DNA from 2 places in the Sphingobium sp. BHU LFT2 genome. Region 1 is predicted to be linked to the other one. Evidence: riboswitches for the same ligand, from Rfam matches in the RefSeq annotation. Region 1 holds a riboswitch; the other holds the start of a gene.
What was found. Region 1 has a riboswitch for cobalamin ahead of JQK15_RS00070 (ferredoxin-like domain-containing protein). Riboswitches for the same ligand answer to the same signal wherever they lie in the genome.
Positions count from the first base shown of each region.

Region 2: linked by a shared signal. The riboswitch ahead of JQK15_RS18325 (TonB-dependent receptor) and the one ahead of JQK15_RS00070 (ferredoxin-like domain-containing protein) in region 1 are both predicted to bind cobalamin.

Region 1 is NZ_JAFCGW010000001.1:11,504-18,613, reverse strand. It holds gene JQK15_RS00100 (DMT family transporter) at 1-208, opposite strand, end outside; gene JQK15_RS00095 (helix-turn-helix domain-containing protein) at 236-802, shown strand; gene JQK15_RS00090 (immunity 53 family protein) at 1,029-1,481, opposite strand; gene JQK15_RS00085 (hypothetical protein) at 1,658-1,981, opposite strand; gene JQK15_RS00080 (MarR family winged helix-turn-helix transcriptional regulator) at 2,151-2,660, opposite strand; tRNA gene JQK15_RS00075 (tRNA-Gln) at 2,823-2,897, shown strand; cobalamin riboswitch at 3,075-3,286, shown strand; gene JQK15_RS00070 (ferredoxin-like domain-containing protein) at 3,567-4,619, shown strand; gene JQK15_RS00065 (precorrin-8X methylmutase) at 4,619-5,248, shown strand; gene cobI (precorrin-2 C(20)-methyltransferase) at 5,245-5,967, shown strand; gene cobJ (precorrin-3B C(17)-methyltransferase) at 5,964-6,746, shown strand; gene JQK15_RS00050 (cobalt-precorrin-6A reductase) at 6,707-7,110, opposite strand, start outside.
Region 2 is NZ_JAFCGW010000011.1:9,441-16,550, reverse strand. It holds gene JQK15_RS18340 (hypothetical protein) at 210-485, opposite strand; gene JQK15_RS18335 (PepSY-associated TM helix domain-containing protein) at 482-1,999, opposite strand; gene JQK15_RS18330 (iron transporter) at 1,996-2,277, opposite strand; gene JQK15_RS18325 (TonB-dependent receptor) at 2,280-4,415, opposite strand; cobalamin riboswitch at 4,604-4,845, opposite strand; gene JQK15_RS18320 (RNA polymerase sigma factor) at 4,988-5,566, shown strand; gene JQK15_RS18315 (FecR family protein) at 5,675-6,655, shown strand; gene JQK15_RS18310 (TonB-dependent siderophore receptor) at 6,778-7,110, shown strand, end outside.

The sequences.
Region 1 (7,110 bases):
ACACCGGCCAGGCGAGCGGCAGCGCCAGCAGCGCCGCCGTGCCGAAGCGCATCCCCACGAAGAAGAGCGGCCCGCTCTGCTGCATGGCATGATGCACGATCAGGAAGGTCGCGCCCCACAGCACGGTGATCCCGATCAGCGCGAGTTCGGGACGGCCGATCATCAGCCGGGGCGCAGGGCTCTTGTCGAGGGCGGCATTGTGCAACATAATGCACATCGCGTTATGAGCAATATATTGCACAGTCAAGTCGAAGTCCCGCGCCCGGACGTTCTTTCCCATGTCGCGGGCAATATCCGCCGCCTGCGCGCCGCCAAGGGGCTGAGCCAGGATGCGCTGGCCAGCGCGGCCGGAGTCAGCCGGCGCATGCTGGTCGGGATCGAGAGCGGGGAGGCCAATGTCAGCCTGTCGACGCTCGACCGGTTGGCGCAGGCGCTGGACGTCAGTTTCTCGCACGTCGTGCGCGCGCCCGACATGCCGGACAATAGCCGGATCGATACCCTCGCCTGGCAGGGCGAGGATGCGCATAGCCGCGCGACCCTGCTCGGCACCGTGCCGGCCGCGCGCGAGGCGGAGCTATGGACCTGGTCGCTGGCACCGGGCGACCGCTACCCGGCCGAGGCGGACGCCGCCAACTGGCACGAGATGCTCTATGTGGTGGAAGGGGTGCTGACGGTCGAGATGGATTCCGGCACGCGCACGATCGCGGCGGGCGACTTCCTCATCTTCAGCAGCGACCGCCCCTATGTCTTCGTCAATCGCGGAATCGACCTGCTGCGCTTCGTGCGCAACGTTGTGTTCTAGACAGCGCGGACAAATGCCGGGAGGGGTGGGGTGCGGACTGGCCCTTGTCCCGTCATGCCAGCGAAGGCTGGCATCTCAGGCCGGCGCACGCGGCATAAACGGATAGCGCTAGACGGCTGGCCTCTTTCTGCTGCCGCCTGAGACCCCAGCCTTCGCTGGGGTGACGGAGTTGGGTGGGAAGCGGAATGGCAGGTTTCCAAACCAAAGAAAGCGAAAGCCGACGCCGCTATGCTGACGCCTCAACCCATCGCCGAAATACACCTATGGCCGACGACAGGTCCAGCGGCCCGCAACTCACATCGAATGAGTGGCCTTCCACACGCGCTACCCACCAACTACCGCTTCGCTGCCACTCTTCGAAATCGTCGCCGATTTTTCCGTGCTGAACACGTTCGAATGCGATGTCTTGCATTGGGGTGTCGGTTAGGTTGATCTTGATTGTCCATCCGGGATTGTCGAGCGTATCGATCTTCACTCCATAGGAGTGCTCCCAATCGCCGTCGCATTGAGCCAGATACCACTGGCTTAGCCAATTCAGATTGTCTTCAATCATGTTACCAACATCGACCAGCGAACAAATGTCTGCAATCAGGAATAAAGTGGCAGGTCGATAAAGGCTACAACTGGTCGAATTTCGACAATCTCCACATCCGTCACCCTGACGAAAGTCAGGATTCATTCTGCACTACGCCAGATAGGGAGCGCTGAAGCGATCCCGGATCAAGCCTGTCCTGAGCCTGTCGAAGGGGCCGGGATGACGAAGAGGGAAATAGCCACTTCCAGTCGCGTCCAGGTCGCCCGGATATAGCCTCGCGGCCCGAGGCCGGGCCTCCCCATGGGGAGGCCCGGCACGTCTCAATGGCTGTCGTTGCGCAGGTCCTTGCCGGCCTGCTCCAGCGAGGCGCCGACATCCTGCTTGGCTTCCTTGCCCTCGCGCTTGGCGTCGTCGGCCGCCCGGTCGGTCGCGGCGCCGATCCGGTCCGCGCCATTGTCGATCGCGGCGCCCGCGCGGTCGAGGCCGTTGTCGATCTTGGCGCCGGCATCGTCGACGGCGTTGCTGACGTCATTGCCGATCGCGGAGCCGGCATTTTCCAGATTGTCCGATGCCTTTTCCGAGCAGGCGGACAGGCTCAGGCCCAGGGCGGACAGGGCCGTGATGGCCAGAAGGGGTGCGCGCATGATGTCTCCTCATTGCGTTGGCAAGGCTTGGGCAGCGCCGCATCATATCTGACGCGGCGCTGCCTAATCTCTTGTTGTCGCATCGTTTTAAGCGGAAAACCGGTTCCCACTTTTCCGCACGACGCTCCTAAAAGCGCGGCAGCGGCCATAAGGTTGCGTGGTTTCGCGATCAGCCGCCGCTGAGGCCGAACACCATCGACCGGTCGGCATCGGGGATCAGACCCTCCATCACCCGCCAGAAACCGGTGACGGAACCCTGTCCGGCCTGGGCATAGGCGGCCGCCATCTTCTCGCGCAGCGCGCGGAAAAGCTCGGCCTCCAGTGCGCGGCCGGCGGCGCTGAGGCGCAGCAGTTTCTGCCGCCGGTCGCTGCTGCCCGGCCGGGTCTCGATATAGCCGCGCTCGATCAGGTCATTGAGCACCCGGCCGAGCGATTGCTTGGTGATCGCCAGCAGGCGCAACAGATCCTTCACCGTCAGGTCAGGCTGGCGCGAGATGAAATAAAGGGCGCGGTGATGGGCGCGGCCCAGGCCCTGCGCCGCCAGCCCCTCGTCGATCGAGCGGGTGAGCGCGGAATAGCCGAAATAGAGCATCTCGATGCCGCGCCGTATCTCGTCCTCGCGCAGGAACAGCGGCGAGGCCGGTGCGATCTGGCTGGGCGAGGGGGCTTGGACGGACATCGGCGCGGGTTTCCGGCTGGAGGGGAGGGGGTGTGGCGTTGATCCCTAAGATGGGTTGGGCGGGAAGGAAAGGGAAAGGCGAAGTCCATCGTCAGGAGGGCTTTTCTTTCGTGCATCAGCCGCTATATGGCGGTCCCGCGCTGACTTGGATCGGCGCATTGCTGGGGCGTCGCCAAGCGGTAAGGCAGCGGCTTTTGATGCCGCCATGCGCAGGTTCGAATCCTGCCGCCCCAGCCATAATTTTCGGTATCCGACGCCGCGTCGCTTTCCTTGCTTCCGGTTTCCGTTTCGGCATCTTCCGTCGGTATGCCTTGGGCGTCGAGCCGGCAGCGGGACTGCCGATACCCATTCCGCGTCTTGGCTAAGCCCGATGTTTCGACTAGGGCATCAACGATGTGCCGGTTCATGCTGGCGCATTGCATAACTGACGCCGGTGTTCCGCAAGGAACTTAATCGGGAATGCGGTGCGGGGGCCTGGCCCCTTATTCCGTGGCTGTCCCTGCAACTGTAAGCGGATAGCGCGATGCACGAGCCCGTGAGGGCAGCCACTGGACAGGGCGTCCGGGAAGGCGTGCATCCCGCAACGACCCGCGAGCCAGGAGACCTGCCGGCGTTTCGGTCGCTCTTGTCCTGACCCAGGGGTTGGTCATGGCACGGTCTCTCTTCCGTCTGGGCGGCGAAGCGTGTGGCTGGGGCTGCACGGCCGCGTGGTGTCGGGCGCCTGTCGCGCCTGCCTGCCGCCTCGCGCCGACCGGCGATGCCGGCAAGCCCCGCCTGGTTGCGTCCCGGCGCGCGGAGGATTTGCCTGTGAGCCAGACCGGCGCGGGCAGGGATAGGGCGACCGCGAACCATGCGGTGGCCCACGGGCCGGCCGTTCGGGGCTGGTGTCCCGATGCCTGGCGCCCGATGGCGGCGGGCGACGGGCTGATCGTGCGCGTGAAGCCGCGCCTCGGTCGTCTTTCGGCCGACGACCTGGCGGCGTTGGGCGCGGCGGCGATCGCCCATGGCAACGGCCTGATCGACATGACCCGGCGCGCGAACCTCCAGATCCGCGGCGTGCGCGACGAAAGCTGGCGCCCCTTGCTCGACCGGCTGCTCGACCTTGGCCTGGTGGACCGCAATGCCCGGCGCGAGGGCGCGCGCATGATGATGGTCGTGCCGGACTGGCGCGAAGGCGACGACAGCCATCGCATCGCCCGCCAACTGCTCGATCGCCTGGACGAACTACCGGACTTGCCGGGCAAGATGGGCTTCGTGATCGATGCCGGCGCCGCACCGCTCCTGTCGGGCGAAGCGGGGGATTTTCGCATCGAGCGGGCGCGGGACGGCGGCCTGATCTTGCGTGCGGAGGGGCGGGCACAAGGCGTGCCGGTGGACAGCGGCGGCGAAGTGGATGCGCTGCTCGCGCTCGCCCGATGGTTCGTGGAGAGCGACGGCGCGCGCGCGGGGCGCATGGCCCGGCATGATGCGCCCCTGCCGGATTGGGCAACGGGCAGGGTAGAGGTGGCGGCGCCGCGTGCTCGGCTGATGCCCGGCGCATGGGATGGCGGCATGGCCTATGGTCTTCCCTTCGGCCAGATCGATGCGCGGCATTTTCTCGACGCGCCGGCCATCCGGCTGACCCCGTGGCGCATGCTGCTGGCCGAAGGACAGGTGCCTGGCCTGTCCGCCGACGCTGCCGACCCGCTGATCCATGTGGAGGCCTGCCCCGGCGCACCTACCTGTCCGCAGGCGAGCGTGGAGACGCGCGATCTCGCCCGCCAGCTGGCCCCCCATGTGGCGGGCCGCCTTCATGTCTCCGGCTGCGCCAAGGGCTGCGCCAGTTCGATTCCGGCCGACATCGTGCTGACGGGGCGGGACGGGCGCTACGACTTGGCCTTCCACGCTCGCGCAGGATCGGTGCCCGTCCGTCCTGACCTCACCGCCACCGACCTTCTTGCCCATTTCGGAGCCTGTTGATGCCCCATGATTATGAGAGGGACGGCGCGGCAATCTATCGCCAGTCCTTCGCCACCATCCGCGCCGAAGCCGACCTCGGGCACTTTGTTGCCGAGGAGGAGCCGGTCGCCGTGCGCATGATCCATGCCGCGGGCATGGTGGACCTTGCGGGCCATATCCGCTTTTCGCCGGGCTTTGCAGCGGCGGCGCGGCAGGCCCTGGCCACAGGGGCACCGGTGCTGTGCGATGCGCGCATGGTGTCGGAAGGGGTCACGCGCGCGCGCCTGCCCGCCGACAATGCCGTGCTCTGCACCTTGCACGACACCGCCGTGCCGGACATGGCGCGGGCGATGGGCAATACCCGGTCCGCCGTCGCGCTGGAATTGTGGCGGCCGCATCTTGCTGGGGCACTGGTTGCCATCGGCAATGCGCCCACGGCGCTGTTCCACCTGCTCGACATGCTGGAGGATCCGGCCTGTCCGCGCCCCGCAGCGATCATCGCCTGCCCGGTCGGCTTCGTCGGCGCGGCGGAATCCAAGGCGGCACTGTGGGCGGCGCAGCCGGCCCCCTGCTGCGTCGTCGACGGGCGGCTTGGCGGCAGCGCGATCACGGTCGCGGCGATCAATGCGCTGGCGAGCCGCGCGGAATGAGCGGCACCGTCTATGGCGTGGGCCTTGGCCCCGGCGCGCAGGACTTGCTGAGCGTGCGCGCCGACCGGCTGGTGCGGGGAGGACGGCATGTCGCCTATTTCCGCAAGGCCGGCCGACCGGGGCAGGCGCGCCGCATCGCGCAGGGCATGTTGCGGGACGATGCAATCGAACTGGCGATGGAATATCCGGTGACGACCGAAATTCCGGTCACCGATCCGCGCTATAACGACTGCCTTGCCGCCTTCTATGCCGATTGCACCGGCCGGCTGCTGGCGATCGCGGAGGCGGGCGAGGATGTGGTCGTCTTGTGCGAGGGCGATCCCTTTTTCTACGGCTCCTTCATGCATCTGCACAGCCGGCTGTCGGGTCTGGTCCCGGTCGAAGTGGTCCCCGGAATCATGGGCATGTCGGGCGCCTGGAATGCGACCGGCCTGCCGATCACCTGGGGTGACGATGTGCTGACCGTGGCGATGGCGACGCTGCCGGAGGAGGAACTGGTCCGCCGCATCCGCGATACCGACGCGCTGGTGGTGATGAAGATCGGCCGGCACCTCGCCAAGCTGCGCCGCGCGGTGGCGGCGGCCGGGCGCAGCGATGAAGCATGGCTGGTCGAACATGCCGCCATGCCGGAACAGCGCGTGACCCGGCTGGCCGATGTCGACAGGGTCACGCCCTATTTCTCGATCCTGCTGATCCACGGCCAAGGGCGCCGGCCATGAATCTTGCGGCGGGAGAGGGGGGCTGGATCGCGATCGCGGGGCTTGGGCCAGGGGGCGAAGCGCTGGTGACGCCGGAGGTCGACGCCGCGCTGGCTGCCGCGACCGACGTGGTGGGCTATATCCCCTATGTCGCGCGGGTCGCGCCGCGTGCGGGGCTGGCGTTGCATCCTTCGGACAATCGGGTGGAACTGGACCGGGCGGCCCATGCGCTGGAGCTGGCGGCGCAGGGGCGGCGGGTCGTCGTCGTCTCCTCGGGCGATCCGGGCGTCTTTGCCATGGCGTCCGCCCTGTTCGAGGCGCTGGAGGCCGGACCTGCCCACTGGCGCGACATCGACATTCGCGTGCTGCCCGGCATCACCGCGATGCTGGCTGCTGCGGCGCGTGCGGGCGCGCCGCTTGGCCATGATTTCTGTGCGATCAACCTGTCGGACAATCTCAAGCCCTGGTCCCTGATCGAAAAGCGGCTGCGGCTGGCGGCGGAGGCGGATTTCGCCATGGCCTTCTACAATCCCCGGTCGGCGTCGCGGCCGGAAGGGTTCGTGCGCACGCTGGCGCTGTTGCGGGAACTTTGTGGCGACGCGCGCCCGATCCTCTTTGCCCGCGCCGTCACCACCGCGCAGGAGACATTGCATATCGTGCCGCTGGGGCAGGCGCGCGCGGACATGGCGGACATGCGCACCATGGTGATCGTCGGGTCGAGCCGGACTCGCATCATCGAGCGCGCGCGCGGGCCGATCCTCTACACGCCGCGCGGCATCCCCGACGAGGCGGCGGGATGAGCGATCCAGTCGAGCACATCCTCGGGCCGGTGGAACTCCTGCCGGTCGGGCAGCGCGGGCCGGTCGATCATCAGCACGCGCAGGCCCAGCGCACGCGCGGCGTCCAGCTTGGCGGCTGCGCCCGTGCCACCGGCATTCTTGGCGACGATCAGGTCGATGCGATGGTCCCGCAGCAGGCTTGTGTCGTCCGCCACCGTGAACGGGCCGCGATCCACGATCAGGGCATGATCGGGCAGGGGCGGCGGCGCATCCGGCGCATCGACGAAGCGCAGCAGATAATGATGCTGGGGCTGGGCGGCGAACTCCTCCACATGCATGCGCCCCAGGGCCAGCATGATCCGCTGAGGCGGCCCGTCGAGCGCCG
Region 2 (7,110 bases), on a different contig from region 1:
GTGTGGTGAGTGGGCCAGCAATAATCTCGACGCCTGCAATGGCGCAGGAAACGGTTTGCCGCATCCGATGGACAATCAATTTATGCGCCGGACCGACCCGTATCATCTAGAGACGGTTGAACCAATTGTGCGTCACGACCGAGGCAGTGATAGTCAGCCTTTGCTTCAGGATCGATATGCAGGTCATGACATCGAGAGGGCAATCGCGTTCAGTCAATATCGGGACGCCCAGATGACTGGCGAATGGGTTTTCCAAAAACGACAATGAGCCCGGCCAACGGCAGGATACAGAAGAACCAGAGCAGCGAAGCGATCAGGTTGGTCGTGGCCAGTTGCGCGACGGGAAGGATCACCAGAACCAGCAATGCGGTTCCACTCGCGCACCAGGCGGCTCGATAGACGATGTGTCTTCGGGATGTGCCGCGCCGGATGGCATCGAAGCCGGCCACCGCAAGGACCAGGGATAGGGCCAGGTTCACGATCACTGCGCAGCGCCTCCGGCCGGCCTGCGAGCGATCCTGCCTGCTGCGATCCACAAGATGACGCCCATCGCCAGCGCCGTCAGGTCTGCGCCTGAGCGGATACCATCGCCATGAGCCAGCGTCGACGTCAGCGGCATTCCCGCCAGAGCCGTGCTCACGGGAATAGTCAGGCAGAGCAATGCCGCCGCACGCAACTGCTCTGCCCACGCGCTGGCCCAGGGCCGTACACCGGCATGGATGAGGCTCAGCAGCCAGGCCAGGAAGTAGATAGATGCTGCCATGCTGCGCCGGTCTTGGATGTCGGAAGGCAGCAACTGCTCACCATGAAGGTAAGCCGCACAGGCGATGATGTTTCCAGCCACAGCGGCGATGGTGATCCGGCCTGCCATGGCGTGAAATGCCGATCCGCCCCGGCGCGCCCGCTTTTTGGTAAAGAGGACAAGGCCAGCCCCGACCATCGCGGCGCTGGCGAGCCCGGTCAGGAAATAGAGCCAGCGGGCAGCGATTCCGCCCCATTCGATGAAGTGCAGTCCGGCAAGGAAGGCCTGGGTCTCGCGGGCTGGCGAGCGCTTTGCCAGAATGCGCAGCAAGCTGCCGTCGGTGCCTGCAAAGTCGACGCGATCGGGGAAATTGGCGATGCGATCGTCGCGCTGTCGCCAGATCTCCACTGCGGCATTGGCACGATCGGGATGGCTCACATAGATGTTGACGGCCGCTCCGCCACCCCAGGCGCGCTCGGCGCGCGCCACCAGCGGCATCAGCGCAACCGTGGCCTGTGGCGATCCGGCGGGTGTCTCCACATCGATGTAGCGCGATTGCGCAGCCGCAGTCTGATAGGCTTTGACGTCGCCGCCGTTCAGCGTCGCGACGCCGGCGGGGATATAGGCGTAATAGATCAGGACGAGGCCGGTATAGGCCATCATCATGTGGAACGGCAGCGGCAGCACCGAGAGAAGGTTGTGCGCATCCATCCACGCCCGCTGGCGCGAGGCCCAGGGGCGGAAGATGAAGAAATCGCGGAATATGCGCTTGTGAATGATGACACCGCTGATCGATGCGGCCAGCATGGCAAGGCCTGCAGCGCCCACGATCAGGAAGCCGATGGGGCTGGACTTGCGATCGATCCCCAGCGTGTAATGATAGCGCATGAAGAAGAACCCAGCGTCCATATCGCGCGGGATGCGGACGCCGGTCTGCGGATCGAGGCGGTGGGTGGTGGCCTTGCCCGCTTCGTCGGTCCACACCAGCCGCAGCACAGGTTCGCGCGAAGTGGGGATGACGATACGCCATTGCCTGGCATCCGGAGCGATGCGGGTGAGATAATCCCGTCCCATCGCTATGGCTCGTCCCCGGTCGATGGCCACCGGAGAGCGCAGTTCGGGCGTGGTCCAGAGGTTGATCTCGGTATAGAACACCGCCAGCGATCCGGTCAGCAGGATGCCGAACAAAACCCAGCCGAACAGCAGCCCACACCATGTATGGAACCAGCCCATGGATTGGCGCAGGCTATCCTTCATCTGGCGACCCCCAGCATCAGGGCGAAGGGGAGGGCCGTGCCCACCAGCAGTTCGCCCCAGATCCGCGTGACGCTGCGCACCGCGAAGGCGCGAAGGATCACCGCAACGAACAATATGAAGGCGAGGCAGGTCGCAAGGATGTTGGCGTCAACCGCATCCATCGGCAGCAGGCGTACCGCCGCGCAAATCCACGCATAACACAGACCATAGGTGCCGACCGTCGATGCCAGCACGCGCGGCGCGATGGTGCGCCAGCCCGGCTCCTGCCTCGCCGGCACGATCAGAACCGCTGCTCGAACGTCACCGCGACGCTGCGCGGCTCACCCAGCACCCACTGCGAGGTGGAATAGCTGTTCTGGACGTAGATCCGGTCGAAGACATTGCGCAGGTTGAGCGTCACGCTCGTCTTCTTGCCCAGGTCGTAGCGGGCCGAAGCATCGACGAGCGTATAGGCCGGAATGCGACGGGTATTGGCGGCGTCCGAATAGCGTTTGCCGACATAGCGCAGGCCGGTGTCGAGGTGCAGCGGTTGCACCGGCCGCCAAGAAAGCCACAGATTGGCTGCCTTTTCGGCAACCCCGATCGGCATGTTGCCGTTGCGGCTGACAAGCGCCGTGCCGATCAGTTCGTCGAAGTCGTCATATTGCGCGTTCAGGATCGTTCCGTTGGTCAGGATGCTGAATGTCCTGGTCACGGCCAGTCCGAACGATGCCTCGACGCCGTACGACGATTGCTGGCCGACCTGCACAGACACCGTGGGATCATTGGCGGAGCGTGTCAGGATCTTCTTCTTGACGATGCGATAGCCCGACAGCGTGAATTCGCCGCGCCCGTCGAGAAAGGTCGCCTTGGCACCCGCTTCCCATTGCCGCCCGGTCGATACATCGAAGCTCGTCTGTGCCAGCGTAGCGGTGAGGAACGCCGTCACCGGATCGGCGGCCGCGGAATATTGCGCGTAAAGCGAGATCGTGTCCGTGGGATTGTAGACCAGCCCCGCACGCCAACTGGTACTGGGATAGCGCGCGGTGTAGTTGGCGCTCGGATCGAGCGCATCATGGCGCTCGGTCTTCGGGCGATCGTAGCGCAGGCCCGTCACCAGCGACAGTCGATCCGACAGCGAGAGGCGGCTTTCGCCGAACAGCGCCCATTGCTGTACATTGGTCTTGTACTTGTAGCGTGTGCCGAAGGCGCCATCCAGAAACGTGCCGGGCGCGTAGTCGTAGGGATCCACCAGATCGGAGCGGGAATTGGGCGAACTGTCGGTACGCAGCAGCGATCCGCTGTTATACTCTCCGCCCAGGCTTAGGCGGTGGTTCATGCCCAGCAATGTGTGGTCGAACACAGCGTTGAAGCGGTCGCCCCACTGCTTGGTCTTGTAGAAGATTTCCAGATAGCTCGACCGGCGGATCTGATCGCCGGACCAGGCATAGCCCTCCGCATTGCGCCAGTGCTTGAAACCGGTGAGATAGTACGCGACGTTGGTGATCGCCACGCCGTCCGCCGGCGTCCATTCCGCCTTGGCCTGGGTCCAGGCGTCGTCGAAGCGCAACGAGCGGTCGGCGATATTGTAGTTCTTCTTGCGGATATCGCGGACCAGCTTGCCATCCCGCAGCGGCGTACCATACCAGATCGTCGGATCGAGATCGGCGCGGTCATGCGTCAGGGTCAGCACTAGATCGTCATTGGCCTGGTAGCGCAGCGCGGCCGACAGGGCGAGACTACGGGAGCGTCCGCGCTCCATCCAGCCGTCCGACCGGTTGTAGCTGAGATCCACGCGGTAGGACAGCTTGTCCCCGATTGGCCCGCCGATCCCGCCGGCCGCTGCATATGTATCGAAAGAGCCGCCGCTGAGGCGTAGTTCACCTTCGAACTCTTCGGTGTTGGGCTTTTTGCGCACAACGTTGATGGCGCCGCCGATGCCGCCTTCGCCATAGAGCACGGACGCTGCGCCGCGCAGCACCTCGATGCGCTCGGCCATCCAGGGATCGGCGGGGAAGGTCTGCGTGGTCGTCGTATAGACCCGCATGCCGTCATAGAGCTGCATCACCGAGGTGTAGCCGGTGAACCCGCGCGAACTCAGGGAATAGGCGAATGCCGAGGAATTGTTGATCAGGCCCGGCGCGCGCGCCGCCGCCGCAACGACCGTGCGGTCACCAAGACTGCGGATCATCTCCTTGGTGATGACATCGACGCTTGCGGGCGTCTGCATAGGCGTCAGGCCAAGGCGGCTGGAGGCATCGGCCTGCTGGCCAAGTTGCAGGACGCCGGCCTTGCGCGCCGTGACGACGATGTTCTCCGTGCCACCGGGCGCGGCGTCGGCGGTCTCCTGAGCATGCGTTGCGGTGACACTTGCCGCCAGTGCGCAACATGATGCGCCGGAACGGATCAGGCCGGAAAGAAGCGATCGTGTATTCATGTGTAACCCCCGTTGCGTTTTCCAGTCGAACGGACAGGTTCCCGCGCAGGAGGACGTCTCCTCGCACGGGCGCAGCGGTGGAGACCGGGCGCAAACGAGCGACCGGCGGAACCCACCGTTGCGGCCTGGCCGCAAGTTCGTCGCTCAGACGGAATACACCGTGCCGCGGCCATCCCCTGGACCAAGGCAAGAGCGACCGGACGCTGGCAGGTCTCCTGGCTCACGGGTCATTGCACGATGCACGGCCTTCCCAGGCCTCGCAGGAGTTAGCGTCCGGCCCAGTGGCTGCGACAGGCATCCTTGGCCTGCCGAGATATGCATCGCGCTATCCGCTTACAGTTGCAGGGACAGCCTCGGCTTCAGGGGCAGTACCCCTCCACCGCGTTCCCTTTTAAGCCTCTTTCGAAGCACCAACGCGATCTTGTCCCCCGGTAGGGGACGGGCTGGGAACTATGGGCTATCGAACAGGATAGCAAGAAATTCGTAGAACGTGGAATTTGGTCATGCCTGGACGGCCGGTATGCGGCTGTCCCTGACGCTCAGGTGCTGAACACACCGCCCCGTTAGCAGTCATGAACAAGCGGCACATGAGTTGTTGCGAACGATTATCAATGCACGTAATGCGGCGGCAGATAGCGATGCTCAACAACGCCGCCGCCCTTACGCGCCTGCTCCTGCAAGAGCGCACGTCGCTCCTGCGACTTGTCGAAAGCATATTGCGCGATCGGCCGGCAGCGGAGGACGTCACGCAAAGCCTCTGGTTCAGGGTGCAGCGTATCGAGGATGATCCGCCAATCCTGAACAAGCGGGCCTATCTGTTCAGGCTGGCCGCCAATCTTGCGAAGGATCGCATCAGGGCGGACGGCAGATATGCTGCCCTGTTCCACGCCGCCGATACGCTCCCCGAGGAAATCCCGGCCGACATGGTTGGAGCCGATACCGAACTGTCCGATCGCCAGCGTCTGGCCGTGACGATGGCCGCCATCGACGAACTCCCCGCGCGAACCAGAGAAATCTTCATCCTGCGCAAATTTGACGAGCTTACTCTGGACGACATTGCGCATCGGATCGGGATTTCCCGCAGCATGGTCGTCCGACATCTCCAGCAGGCTTTGCAGCATTGCATGACCCGACTAGGGGAAAGTGAATGAGGCGATTTGTTGGCTTGCGGAGTGTCCGGATGCCGCTTTCGAACGTCAATGATTATGGAAAGTGTGAAATTTCCATGGTTGAGGCGGGAGAAGCGATCGGAATGCATTATGGGCGCTGACGACGATGCTCCGGATCCGATCGAGGATGCCGCGACGCGCTGGGCGGTCGAACAGGATGCCGGCCTGACCGATGATGGCATTGCGGCTCTGGAACAATGGCTGGGCAGCGATCCCCGTCACCCGCCGGCCTTTGAGAAGGCCCGTGCGGCGTGGCGCTTCATGGGGCATCCGGCCATTCGTTCGGAAGTGACGCAGCGCAGGCTCAGCGAGCCGCCATTGCCGGGCTATCCGCCGGTCGGCCGACCGGAAGGCAAAAGAAAATGGACTGCGCCGGCCGTCGCGGCCAGCGTCGCCCTTCTTGTCGCGGGCGCGATCGGGGACTGGCCGACAGCGCTGCGGTCCGATGCGATGACGGCGACGGGCGAACAGCGCACCATGACCCTTGCCGATGGATCGCAGGTCCAGCTCAATACCGACAGCGCCATATCCATCGATTACCAGCCGGATCGCCGGATCGTGCATGTGCTGAAAGGCGAAGCCGCCTTTTCGGTGGCGCGCGATCCCCGGCGCCCATTCTCGGTCGAAGCGAAAGGCGGAACGATCACGGCGCTGGGCACGCGGTTCATCGTCGATCGTCATGCCGACAGGACGCAGGTTACCGTTACCCTGCACAGCGTTCGCGTGGCAGCGCCGGGCGCCGGGGCCTCCATCGCGATCGTGAAGGAAGGGCAGTCCGTCAGATATGACAGGAACGGCGTTGGTTCCGTTCGCATAGTCGATGCAAATGCGGTCTCCGCCTGGACCCGCAAACGGCTTGTCTTCGTGGACCAGCCGCTGCGAGCCGTGGTGGCGGAACTCAATCGCTATCATCCGGGATATATCGGCATCATCGGCACCGATCTGGGCAACCGGCGCGTCAGCGGGATTTTCCGCACCGACAATCCCGTCGCCGCGCTCGACACACTCCAGGCATCCTTGAAGTTGGCTTCCATCCGTCTCACCGACCGGGTGATTTTCATTCACGGCTGAACCCACAAAAAAATTCGGCTCCCCGGTTCTCACTTCGAGATTTGAGACGTCATGTTCCTGAAGGCGCTTCGCATTAGCGAATTGCCATTCATATCAGATGCCTGAATTTTGGGGGTTAAGACGTGAAGATTGTAGAGGCCGGCAAGGCTGCTGTGGCGGGATTTCGCACTGTCATTCCGGCAACGTTGCTCGCGACGACCGCGCTGGGCGCCGGGATCGTCATGCCAACGAGCGCCTATGCCCAGGGGCGCAGCTATAATGTACCTGCCGGGCCGCTGGCCGTTGCGCTCAACCGCCTTGGCGAGGCAGCCGATATCGAAATCATCTATGATGCAGACCTGACGAACGGCATTGCCAGTCCGGGCCTTCAGGGCAGCTATGGCCCGGCCGAGGCGCTATCGCGCCTGCTGGTCGGAACAGGCCTCACCTTCCGGCAGAGCGGTGCGCGCTCCTAT